DNA from 3 places in the Ruegeria sp. YTSA075 genome. Region 3 is predicted to be linked to each of the others. Evidence: riboswitches for the same ligand, from Rfam matches in the RefSeq annotation. Region 3 holds a riboswitch; each other region holds the start of a gene.
The links. Region 3 has a riboswitch for cobalamin ahead of AC2FGE_RS05580 (DUF1636 family protein). Riboswitches for the same ligand answer to the same signal wherever they lie in the genome.

Region 1: it holds a riboswitch for cobalamin, as region 3 does, so the genes downstream of both, nrdH (glutaredoxin-like protein NrdH) here and AC2FGE_RS05580 (DUF1636 family protein) in region 3, are expected to answer to the same signal.
Region 2: it holds a riboswitch for cobalamin, as region 3 does, so the genes downstream of both, AC2FGE_RS04345 (aromatic ring-hydroxylating oxygenase subunit alpha) here and AC2FGE_RS05580 (DUF1636 family protein) in region 3, are expected to answer to the same signal.

What each region holds. Positions count from the first base shown of each region.
Region 1 is NZ_JBXWNG010000002.1:225,963-230,111, forward strand. It holds gene nrdE (class 1b ribonucleoside-diphosphate reductase subunit alpha) at 1-1,870, opposite strand, end outside; gene nrdI (class Ib ribonucleoside-diphosphate reductase assembly flavoprotein NrdI) at 1,852-2,277, opposite strand; gene nrdH (glutaredoxin-like protein NrdH) at 2,281-2,502, opposite strand; cobalamin riboswitch at 2,586-2,778, opposite strand; gene AC2FGE_RS04240 (AraC family transcriptional regulator) at 2,813-3,742, opposite strand; gene AC2FGE_RS04245 (acyl-CoA dehydrogenase family protein) at 3,950-4,149, shown strand, end outside.
Region 2 is NZ_JBXWNG010000002.1:249,362-253,510, reverse strand. It holds gene AC2FGE_RS04350 (FAD-binding oxidoreductase) at 1-923, opposite strand, end outside; gene AC2FGE_RS04345 (aromatic ring-hydroxylating oxygenase subunit alpha) at 929-2,152, opposite strand; cobalamin riboswitch at 2,265-2,468, opposite strand; gene AC2FGE_RS04340 (aminotransferase) at 2,693-3,820, shown strand; gene AC2FGE_RS04335 (helix-turn-helix domain-containing protein) at 4,107-4,149, shown strand, end outside.
Region 3 is NZ_JBXWNG010000002.1:530,471-534,619, reverse strand. It holds gene AC2FGE_RS05590 (ABC transporter substrate-binding protein) at 1-738, opposite strand, end outside; gene AC2FGE_RS05585 (ABC transporter ATP-binding protein) at 751-1,527, opposite strand; gene AC2FGE_RS05580 (DUF1636 family protein) at 1,524-1,880, opposite strand; cobalamin riboswitch at 1,979-2,195, opposite strand; gene AC2FGE_RS05575 (D-lyxose/D-mannose family sugar isomerase) at 2,254-2,919, opposite strand; gene AC2FGE_RS05570 (carbohydrate kinase family protein) at 2,939-3,865, opposite strand; gene AC2FGE_RS05565 (glucokinase) at 3,900-4,149, opposite strand, start outside.

The DNA.
Region 1 (4,149 bases), 300 kb from region 3:
TGTCATTGTCCATGAATGCTGCCGGATAGTAGACGCGGCCGATCTTGCCCTCTTTCCGGATTTCGATCTTCGAGACGATGGGGTGAATCGAAGAGGTCGAGTTGTTGATATAGCTGATCGACCCGGTTGGCGGCACCGCCTGAAGGTTGCGGTTATAGAGGCCGTGCTTCATCACATCGGTCTTCAACGTTGCCCAGTCTTCGCGCGTGGGCAGGGTCATGCCATCGAACAGAGCCTTGACCCGCTCACTTTCGGGCAGCCAATCGCGGGTGGTGTATTTGTCAAAGAAGGTGCCTGAGGCGTAGTCGGACTTCTCGAACCCCTTGAACGATGCCTTGCGCTCCTGCGCCAGATCGCAAGAGGTGCGGATCGCGTGATAGGCCATGGTGGCAAAGTAAACGGATGTGAACTCAACCCCCTCAGACGAGCCATAGTGGATGTGTTCGCGGGCAAGGAACCCGTGCAGGTTCATCTGACCCAAACCAATCGCGTGGCTTTCATCATTGCCCCGACGCACCGACGGCACCGAGTCAATCGCCGACATCTCGGACACTGCCGTCAGCGCGCGGATCGCAGCCCCGACGGTGCGGCCCAGATCACCGCCATCCATCGTCTTGGCGATGTTCAATGAGCCGAGGTTGCACGAGATATCCGTGCCCAGATGGGAATAGCTGAGGTCATCGTTGAACTCGGACGCCTCGTTCACCTGCAGAATCTCGGAACACAGGTTCGACATGTTGATCCGGCCCGCTATGGGGTTCATCCGGTTCACCGTGTCTTCGAACATTACATAAGGGTAGCCAGACTCGAACTGGATCTCGGCAATTGTCTGGAAGAATTCGCGCGCGTTGACCTTGGATTTACGGATGCGCTTGTCATCGACCATCTCGTGATACTTCTCGGTCACCGAGATTTCCGAGAACGGCACGCCATAGACCTTTTCGACGTCATGCGGCGAGAAAAGATACATATCGGCATTCTTCTTCGCCAACTCGAAAGTGATATCGGGGATCACTACGCCAAGGCTCAGCGTCTTGATGCGGATTTTCTCATCGGCGTTTTCGCGCTTGGTATCGAGGAAGCGCATGATGTCCGGGTGGTGTGCGTTCAGATACACCGCACCCGCCCCCTGCCGCGCGCCCAACTGGTTGGCGTAGGAAAAGCTGTCTTCCAGAAGTTTCATCACCGGGATCACGCCCGAGGACTGGTTCTCAATCCCTTTGATCGGCGCGCCATGTTCGCGGATGTTGGTCAGCAACAGTGCTACACCTCCGCCGCGTTTAGACAGTTGCAGGGCGGAGTTGATGCCACGCCCGATGCTTTCCATGTTGTCCTCTAGCCGCAGCAGAAAGCACGAGATCAGTTCTCCGCGCGAGGCTTTGCCTGCGTTCAGGAAGGTGGGCGTGGCGGGTTGGAAACGGCCTTCGAGGATCTCTTCCATGAACGACATCGCCAGCGCCTCATCCCCGCGCGCCAGCGCCAGCGCGGTCATGACAACACGATCCTCATAGCGTTCAAGATAGCGCTGCCCATCGCGAGTCTTCAGCGTGTAGGAGGTGTAGTACTTGAATGCGCCCAGAAAGGTTGGGAACCGGAATTTCTTGGCATAGGCCGCATCCCAGATTTTACGCATGAAGTTCTTGGAATATTGGTCCAAAACGGCCACTTCGTAATAGCCCTCGGACACGAGATACCCCAGCTTTTCATCCAGCGAGTGGAAGAACACCGTGTTCTGGTTCACATGCTGCAGGAAATACTGCCGCGCGGCCATACGGTCGGCATCGAACCGGATCTTCCCCTCGCCGTCATAGAGGTTCAGCATCGCGTTCAGCGCGTGGTAGTCTTGCTCGTTTACGCTGCTGTCGAGCATAGATGTCTCCCTAGTTTTTCCAGCCCTGCGCGGACGCGGGCGATATCAGTTTCTGTTCCGGCCAGCTCAAACGAATAGAGCAGCGGTACGTTGCATTTCTGGGCAATGATGCGACCAGCCAAAGCGTAGGTCGCACCGAAATTGCGGTTGCCTGTGCCGATCACTCCGACGATCCCGGCGCGTCTGCCTGGATCATTCAGGAACCGGATCACCTGTTTTGGAACCGCCCCACGACCTTCGCCATCGGCATAGGTGGGGCTGATCAGCACATAGGGGTGTCCAGGGTCAGACAGCGGGTCCATTCCGTTCGGAATGCGGAAAGAGGTCAGGCCCAGCCGCGAAACAAAGCGGTGGGTGTTTCCGGATTTCGATGAGAAATAAACCAGCGCCGGGAGCGGCGCAGTCATGGGTCAGGCCAGTTGGGCGATCATGTCGGGGCGGAAACCCGACCAGTGATCACTGCCTGCCACAACTACGGGGGCCTGACGATAGCCCAGCTCGGTCACATGGGTCATGGCGCTGTCATCTTCGGTCAGGTCAACGACGTCATAGGAAATACCTTTGGCATCCAGTGCACGTGTGGTGGCGGTGCATTGTACGCAAGCGGGTTTAGAATATACGGTAATGCTCATGTCGTCCTCTGTCCTTTTTAGTTCAAAGTCGAGGACGCAAGGGCTAAACAGGCCCCAATCACGCCCCCGAACCCTCCGTTCGTGGTTATCAGTCTCGCCCGGCAGGTCTCCTGGCTTGCGGATCGACGTTCGGACTGGCCTTCCCAAAAGCACGCTTTCAGTGGCGTGTTCAGCCGAACTCTCCGTTTACAGTTGCGGGGGCAGCGCCGGTTTTCCACCGGTTTCCCTCTTAGCTTCCGATATGAATCGAAAGAACCGAAGCAACACTATATTGGGTCTGTCAGGCGGTTGATGTCAATATATAGCGTCGCTATGGGATGAGATTATTTTTGTACGACCCGGGCGTCCGGCTTGTCCATTTCCGAAAGGCCCGGTGAAAATTTGCTGGGGCTGAAAAGCCGGTGTCATAGGCGATCTGCTCGATACTATCCTGTCCCTGTTGCAGGGCACCTATGGCGATGTCACGGCGTAGCGCGTCCTTGATATCCTGAAAGGATGTGCCTTCTTCGTTCAACCGCCGGTTCAGCGTACGTGGTGTCATTTTCAGGGCCTGAGCAGCATCCGGCAACTGACAGGATTGCCAGGACGCGCCGTATAGAAAGGCGCGAACCCGCAGGCTGCTGGTATGCGCACGTGAGCTGGTGAAAATCCAATCAAGGGGTGCGCGTTGAAGGAATACAGAGGCTTCGGAAGAACTGCGTGCAATCGGGCGCGTAAACTCATTCGGGTCGAACAGAATGCTTGTCTGCGGCGCGTCAAATTCAACGGGGCAGGGGAACACCACGGCATAGTCGGCTGCGAAATCGGGGCGGGGAAAGGCAAAGTGCACAGTTCTGACCGGCGTCTCTGCCCCGCTGAGCCAGGACAAAAGCCCATGCGCCAATTTCAGGATCAACATATGACCAAAGCGGTGCGCGCGAGTGTGATTCAGATAAGGGAACAGCTTTAGCTCCACCTGATCAGACTCTGAGTGCAAATCCAGCCGGAAATCATCCAGCAACAGGTTCCAGAATGTCGAGTACCGATACAGGGCCGAGGTCAGGCTGCTTGCTTCGCGTTGCACGGTCACCAGATGTTGCAGGGCGCGAGGCCGGATTGGGCGGCTCCACAGCCCCATCATTTCGTCGCCGGTCTCGGGCGCGGCCAGCTGATAGAGCTGTGCGATTTCATTCAGGGTAACGCGCTGGGTCGATGCCATCGAGCCAGGTTGCAGCCCCGAGCGCGCAAGAAGTGAACGCATTACCGACGGTGTGCAACACGAACTAAGAGCGTCCAGCCAATCCTGGATAAAACCCGCTGATACGGTGGTCAGAGAGATGGGGTCAGGACGGGTCATAACGGCTTCGAATTGGCGTAATCGGATACAATCTTGTCAAGATATGAGCTTATCTGCAAGTCTTCGCGTAGATACATGACGTGAAACCATAGTCGTCGAAAGGAAACAGGCATGTCCTATCAACCGCCCGTGCAGGATTTGATGTTCTGTATTGAACACCTGTCTCATTGGGACCAGGTATCCTCGATGGCGGTGTATGCGGATTATGATCTGGCGGATATTGGCGCGGCTTTGGAGGGTTACGCCCGGTTCTGCAGTGAACAAATCGCACCCTTGTCCCATATCGGCGATACGCTGGGTGCCCGGTTCGA
Region 2 (4,149 bases), 280 kb from region 3:
CCAGAGGGGATGTTCAACCCAACCGACCGTGCAGCGGCCAGAACCGTGTCGGTTTCGGCAACTTTGGTGGTGACACCCGAGCTTGCGAACAGGATCTCAGCCTTACTGTCATCATCAGGGACCACATCGTCCAGTTCTGGCTGATCGGCCTCGGATTCAATCGGCGCGCCAAAGCTTTCCTGATGGTAGTTGTCCATGTCATAACCCAGCCCGACCAGTGCCTCGCGAACCGCCTGCATAAAAGGTTCCGGGCCGCAGCAATAGACCTCACGCTCGAGATAGTCAGGCGCCATCAGGCCCAGCATCAACTGGTTGAACTGCCCCTGATACCCCGTCCACGGACGATAACGATCTGCTTCTTCAACGACAAATTTCAAATCCAGTCCCGGGGTCCGGCTGGCCATGTGTTCCAGCCGCTGACGAAAGATGATCTCGGACGGTCGCTTGGCGCAATTGATAAAGACAATATCCAGATCACGCCCCTCATCCCACATGCAGGTGGTCATCGACATCATCGGCGTGATGCCGGACCCGGCAGAGATGAACAGGTATTTGCCTGCCGTGCTTTGAACATTCGAAAACAGCCCGGCAGGCCCGATGGCTTTGATCCGCATGCCGGGTTGTAGGTTGTCCAACATCCAGCGCGTGCCGATGCTGTCTGGCTGGGCCTTGGCGGTGATCGTGATCGACCGTGGCCGCGAGGGAGAAGAAGAGATCGTGTAGGTGCGATGCACAACCCCACCCGGTTGTCCTGGAGCCGGGATTTCCAAAGTCAGGAACTGTCCGGGGTGGTACGCAAACATCGACCCAGACGGGGCGCGAAAAGTGAAACTGGCCGTATTTACCATCTCGGGGACGACTGACACACATTCCAGTGTTTCGGCATCCTGCCAGATACTCACAACAGTGTTGAGATCTTTCATCACCGCTACTCCGCCGCCACTGTTTCGGGGGCCAAGCGACCAACCAGCGTGTTGCAATACCAATCCACGAATTGCAGCACACCAGATTCCTGCGTCGGCGAATACGGGCCAGGCACATAGGCCGGGCTGTTGATACCCAGTTGATTATCCTCGACCACCTGACGGTCTTCGTCATTGGTGGCAATCCAGACCTCGGTCAGACGTTTCAGATCGTAATCGATCCCTTCGACGGCATCCTTGTGAACCAGCCATTTGGTTGTGACCTCGGTCTCAGTCGGGCTGATTGGTGTGACCCGGAACACGATGGAATGATCAGCCAGAAAGTGGTTCCAGGTGGTTGGATAGTGGAATTTCAACAATGCACCTGCATCCGCAAAGGGCGATCGGCCCAGCCAGCGCCGCACAGCGGATTTCCCATCCATTGTATAGCTTTGCGCCCCTTCCTTCAGAGGCATCCGAGCCATACGGAATTGCCCGCCTTCATGCAGGTGGAATTGCGAGGGCATCCCGGCGGCTTCGCATCTGTCAAAATGGGCTTGCATGTGTAGCGGCGTCTCACCCCCTTCGATTCCAGTGACTGCAGGATCATCAGGGAAGGTGCGGCACAGCGCGGGATGGTTGCCACCGCAGTGGTAACACTCGCGGTTATTCTCCCAAACCAGCTTCCAGTTGCCGTTCTCAATGATTGAACTTTCAAAAGCCACTTTGGCGTTGCCCAAATCATGCGGCTCAAGATAGGGGCGTGCGGTATTGGCGAACATGTCGAAATCTGGGGGGTTATCAGCCAGACAGATGTAAACCAACCCGGCAAGCTCACGGCAATGCACTGTCATCAGACCGTGCTGTTTGGGATCGAAATCCGACCCCATATCACGCGCCCACAGCAATGAGCCATCAAGCTCATAGGTCCATTGGTGGTAGGGGCACACCAGTTTGGGTGCATTGCCTTTTGCAGCCTTGCAGATGATCGAACCACGATGGCGGCAGGTGTTGTGAAACGCCCTTACGTGGTTGTCTGCACCACGTACAATGATCACGCGATAGGCACCCACGGTATAGGTAACATAATCCCCTGCTTTCGCCAGTTCACAAGCCGGAATGGCAAACAGCCAGTCGCGATAGTGGATGGCTTCAAGATCGGCCTGAAAAACCTGAGGATCGGTGTAAAAGGCCTGCTCGAGCGCGTGGCCGGGGATGCGACGTGCCAACAGGCTTTGAATGCTGTTCATTTCTGGCTCTCCTGCCGCGCCCCGCGGCATTGCTTGGGCAGATGACAAGGAGGAACCGTCCGGAAGCGCGCGAGGAACACGTCCGAAACATGTGCCCCCACCGCCACCCGCGGTTTGACATATCTGCGAGGCTGGTTTCCGGACTTGAAAGGGGCTTGCGCCCGGCTACGACACCTTCCCGGGATCCTCGTCCCAGTGGTTGATTGTCGAACCTGACCTTCCTTACCGTTGCGGGGGCAGCGCCGGAATTTCACCGGCTTCCCAATTCTCCGCTGCCTGAGACTCAAACAGCGGCACCTCACATGCGCAGGATAAAGTCGTGCCGTTCATATGCTGAGAGACATGCGACATTTTCAGTTTCAAAACAGACATCTTGATGTTCGGGTCGAACCAGCGTTCGCGGAGTAAATTTCTACCATACATCTCAGGCACAAAACCTGCCTTCTTCCGCTTGGTTGGTTTGAGGTTATAAGGGATCTTCATGGCCTGTGCCGTCAGTGACGTGCCAAAGCCCCAAATGCTGAGAGTAGGAGAGCCCCAATGGAAATCAGACCCTTTGGCGTTGAGATGTGGATGAATGAGTTCGAAACAACCTGTGAGCTCAATTTGGCTGAGACCTGCGTTCAGTCCATCACGCTGGGCGAACTGTTCGACATGGCTGGCCAGCACAACAGCATTCTGAACGATCTGTCATCCATGAAGATGACCTATGGCGCAATTGAAGGGTCAGAGCGTCTGCGCGACGCGATCTGTGGCCTGTATGACAATCAGGGCCGCGACAATATCCTGACAACACATGGGACCATTGGCGCGAACTCTCTGGTGCATCAGACACTGGTGTCGCGTGGTGATCACGTGATCTCTGTAATCCCGACCTATCAACAACACTATTCCATCCCCGAAAGCATCGGTGCAGATATTGAACTGCTGCATCTGCGGCCCGAAAACGCCTTTTTGCCCGATCTGGATGAGTTGCGAGCGATGGTGCGACCCGATACGCGCCTGATTGCGATCAACAATCCAAACAACCCAACCGGCGCGCTGATGGATCGTACGATGTTGGAACAGATTGTAGAGATCGCGCGTGGTGTCGATGCCTGGCTGCTTTGTGACGAGGTCTATCGCGGAACGGATCAGACAGGCAACGGCTTCACCGCCGCGGTCGCGGACCTGTACGAAAAAGGGATCAGCACGGCGGGCATGTCCAAGGCCTATTCACTTGCTGGGTTGCGGGTTGGCTGGATCGCGGGACCCAAAGAGTTGATGCATGATGTGATGATCCACCGGGACTACAATACCATCTCGGTCGGCAAGATCGACGAAATGCTAGCCGCTATGGCGCTGGAACACCGCGACAAGATACTGGCGCGTGCGCACCGGATCACCCGCGAAAACCTGCGGATCGTTCAGGATTGGATCACGAACGAGCCGCTGCTCAGCTGGGTGCCGCCAAAATCCGGCACTACGGCCTTGCTGAAATACGATCTGCCAATGTCCTCGCGCGATCTATGCGTGACGCTTTTGCAAGAAGAAGGTGTGATGCTGACGCCGGGCAGTGCGATGGACATGGAGGGCTGGCTGCGGCTTGGCTACTCCAACCCGACAGAGGATCTTAAAGTCGGTCTGGCCCGGTTCTCGGAGTTTCTGGCGCGCCACGCCAAGTCATAGCTAACCAAAGGTCCGCGCACAAAAAATGCAGATTTGAAACCTGTTAACACCCCCTCAAACGTCCTGTCCGATCAAAAGAGACGACAAACCCCATGAAATTGTTAGATGTCAGATCACATGCTGTAGAGGGCATGAAGAGGCTGCAGCGCGAGACCACCCGTGGTCGATTTTCAGAGAGTAAATAATATTGGAATCCGCTACCCAATTCGTTGATACCGCCTTTATTGGGCTATGCTTGTTTTGTGCTAATCTGCTGTTTTTGCGAAAGCGCGATACCGGTGTGTTCATGCCACTGGCCGCTCTGTTTCTTATACAAGGCCTGTCCTCTC
Region 3 (4,149 bases):
CGACGCGGCAACCGCCTCCCACGAGGTACGGCCCCAGCTGGTCTCCATGTCATGGGTGACGTTTTCGCCGCCAGCCGCTGCGATCATCGCATCGGGGATGGCGAATTTGCCAGCGGTGAAGGGCGCATCCGCTGGACCGTCCAGCAGGAAGACACGGGGTTTGGCCAGATCGGCGGTTTTGGCTTCGATGGCAGCCAGCTGTTCTTTCCAGCCTGCAACCAGTACCTCGGCCTTCTCCTCGACATGCATGACCTGACCCAGACGCAGCACATCGTTGAACAGCAGGTCCATGCTGGCCTCAGGGCGGTCTTTGTCCAGATGCACGCAGCTTTCGGTCAGGATCATGGTCTTGATGCCGAACGGGGCCAGGGTGTCCGGCGTCACGTCGCCGCCGGGCTTCATGCCGTAGTACCAGCCCGCGAAGAACAGGTCGGGTTCGGCCGCGACCAGGTTTTCGACGGTTGGGTATTTTGGTGCGAGCTCGGGGATGTCGCCGCGCAGCTTGTCGAAATCTGGGCTGGTCTTGTACCAGCCGGTGATTCCGGTCAAACCAACGATCCGGTCTTGTAGGCCAAGCGCAAAGGCCATGTCGGTCATGTTCATATCATGCACCACCAGCCGTTCGGGCATGGTTTCGAACACCAGCGGTTCGCCGCAATTGTCCACGGTTACCTCATGGGCTGCCGCGCTGCTGGCCAAGCCGGTGATCATCAAAGCTGACCAAAGTTTTTGTTTCATCAATCTCTCCTGTTAAGATGAAAGCGTTCGTTTTCGGATATCCAGCGCCGGGATCATGCGCCCTTCGTGCTGGAAGCACAGGTAGTCAACACCAAAAGTGTCGCGCACATGATCCGGCGTTAGTATCTGGTCGACTGGCCCAAAGCCCGTCATGCGTGTGGATTTCATCAGCGCGACATGGCTGGCGAATTCCGGGATCATGACAAGGTCGTGTACGATCATCACCACCGTCACGCCCAGTTCGGCAACCAGCGACAGCATGTGCCCCTTGGCATCGGGGTCCAGATGATTGGTGGGCTCGTCCAGAAACAACAGCGAGGGGTTCTGAGCCAATGCACGCGCGATATGGGCGCGTTGGCGTTCGCCGCCCGAGAGCCGCTGCATCGGCTTATCCGCCAGATGGGTCAGCTCGGTTGTGCGCAGAACGCACGCAAGATCCATCTTGTGGTCTTTCGCCGAGCGGTCGCTTTGAATGGGAATCTGACCCAGCGCAACGTAGTCGCGCAGCTTTAGGCGGCCATCGGGCAGTTCCTGCTGACCAACAACCGCAATGGTCCGGGCGCGTTCTTGCGCAGACAGGCTGCGCAGGCTTTGACCGTTGATCCGCACGTCCCCCAGCGCCAGACGCTCGACCCCGCAGATCAGGTTCAGCAGCGTTGTTTTGCCGGCACCGTTCGGACCGGCAATGGCAAGTATGGCCCCTTCTTCCAAAGAGAATGAGACGTCTTGTAGCAACACATCGCCATTCAGGGCGTAGTATTCCAGATTCTCCGCGACCAGAAAGCTCATGCCTTACCCGCCTTTGGAAGACGGGGCAGACGTGCCAGAGTTTTGAACAGCAAGGCGGGGGGGCGATCCGTTGCGCTGGTCCAGCCGCTCTCGCTGTCGCGGTACTGATGGGCGAAGGTGGCGATCGCATCCAGATCGGCAGTGCTTTGAATATCGCCAAACAGGTATTGGGCTTTGCCTTCGGCTTGCAGACCTATGGCCATGGGACGTTCGCATCCTGCCATACATGGGATCAGTCGCGTAGCGAACCCGTCGGGCAGCGACGCGTCCAGCAGACTTTGGGCGGCGCTGGCTTCGATCTCACCCTGGCAGGTCGAGCAGATCAGCACAAAGTGGTCAGGTGTTTTGTCCACGGCTATCCTCAACGCGCAAAATGCCCGCATAGAAAGTACCGGTCCTGTAAGGGCGCAAATCTGCCATCAATCCTCCTTCCAGGACGCCCCGTCCCGGGTTGGTTTCACAGGTGATGGCAGGTCTCCTGACTTGCGGGTCGTTGCTTGGCCAACCTTCCCGGCCTTTTCGGGCCAGTGGTGATTTGGCGTTGCTCACCGCTTACAGTTGCGGGGGCAGTCACGGATTTGGCCTGACCCGGGTGTCCCGGGGCCGCACCGTATTCCCATTTTCATCCCGCAATCAAAGTAGCGGGAACCATCACAGGCCAGCTATTCTGGAGAAGGCAAGCTTGTCAAGCAATCGCTGAGAGGCTCGTGTCAGATACGGGGTGGATCAGTAATCCGCAACCAGCAGGAATTCGGCCTCGGTATCTTCTTCGATCGTGGCAAAGCGCGGGATGGGTTGTTCGAAGACGTTATCGGTGCGGTCGTCGTTTACGGTTGAGACCTCGCCGATTAGGCAATCCCCGCGCTCGGCCCAGAAGGCGTGCCAGATACCGGGCATCAATGTTACGCTTTCGCCGGGTTTCAGGCGCAGCAACTCACCAGGAGTGATGGTGATGTCGCATCCATCACTGGGAACCACAACTGGTGTGTCGCGGTCGACGCTGCCGTCGGGGTCCGAGGCATAGATCTCCATCACCAGATCGCCGCCGCCCCGGTTGATGATATCTTCGGCTTTGACGATGTGGCGATGCATTGGCGACAGCTGCTTGTCGCGCGAGATCAGTAGTTTCTCGGCATAGAGCATCCCGCGGCCCTGGCTCAGATCATTCTCATCCCCATTGCGCAGGGTGAACAGGAACAGGCCAAGCTCATCAAATTTGCCTTGCCCGTAATCGGTGATGTCCCATCCCAGCCCCCGGGCGCGGATCGTGTCGGCCTTGGCGCTGCGCATCTGATCCGGGGACCAGTCGGCAAATGGGGGCAGGATGAACCCGAAAGACTGGATAAAGGCCTGTGCTTCGGTCTTGATGCGGTTGATGTCGGAACGTTTCATGTGACTTCCCTTTTGGGGACTAAAGCTCATGCGCCCAGGGTGGGTTGGCCCCGGCACGCGACACGGTGACTGCTGCAACATCTGCACCCAACGCTAGAGCGGCGCGCAGGCACTCTGTTGTCAGATCGCGTAGCGCGGGTTCGGTCAGATGCCCAGAACGGTGAAGTTCGGCCAGTACACCAGCGTTGAACGTATCACCCGCCCCCACCGTATCGACAACCTGAACCGCTTTAACCGGTATCGTGGTTTCCGAGCCATCGCGTAGATAGCCCGAGGCTCCTTGGCTCCCACGTGTAACAATCACAACCGAGGGCCCGGCTTGCAGCAACAAAGGCACCTTTTCGGCATGGGTTTCGGGCCCCGGAATGATCCAGTCCAGATCCTCATCCGAGACTTTGAGGATATCAGTCTGCGCAATCATGGCATTCAAACGGGTGCGGTATCTGGTCTGATCCTGAATAAATCCCGGTCGGATGTTGGGGTCCAGCATTACGGCCCGATCCGCCCCGTGATGGCTCAGCAGGGCAGCATAAGCATCGGCGCAGGGTTCGCAGGCAAGACTGATACCGCCTAGATACAGGGTCGAGATCGCAGGCAATTGGTCGGGCATATCCTCAGGCCGAAGCATGCGCCCGGCAGTATTTTCGTCAACAAAGTTGTACGACGCGTGTCCATCGACCAGTTTCACAAACGCCAACGTGGTGGGGCGGTCGCTGGTGATCACATGGGATGTATCCACATGGCTCGCTTTCAGCGTTTCTGCCAATTGTTCACCAAACATATCGGACGACAAGCCGGTCAGCATGCCAACAGGCGCGCCCAATCTCCCCAACGCGATCGCCGTGTTGAAAATTGCACCTCCAGAATGGGGTACATACCCTTGGGCACCCGAGACTGTAGGCTCGGTGATCATATCGATCAGCGCTTCTCCGCAGCACAGGATCATCCCGCGTTCCTTCATTGAGAATTGTCAGGCGGTTCTACCGCATGAGGGCATTTTTGCAGAAGTTGTTAGCGCCAACAATGCCAAATTCGACCTGTTCGGAGACATAGAGATCCATTCCGCGCCGCAGCTCGCTGAACCGGCCACCATTGTTGAAGGCATCCAGAAAACTGTCTCCGAACAGCCAACGGTTTTTTTCCGCCACGCCGCCGACCAAAAAGACGCCGCCAATCGGCATCAATGTGACGGCCATATCCCCTAGTAGAGCGCCCAGATGCGTTGTGAAC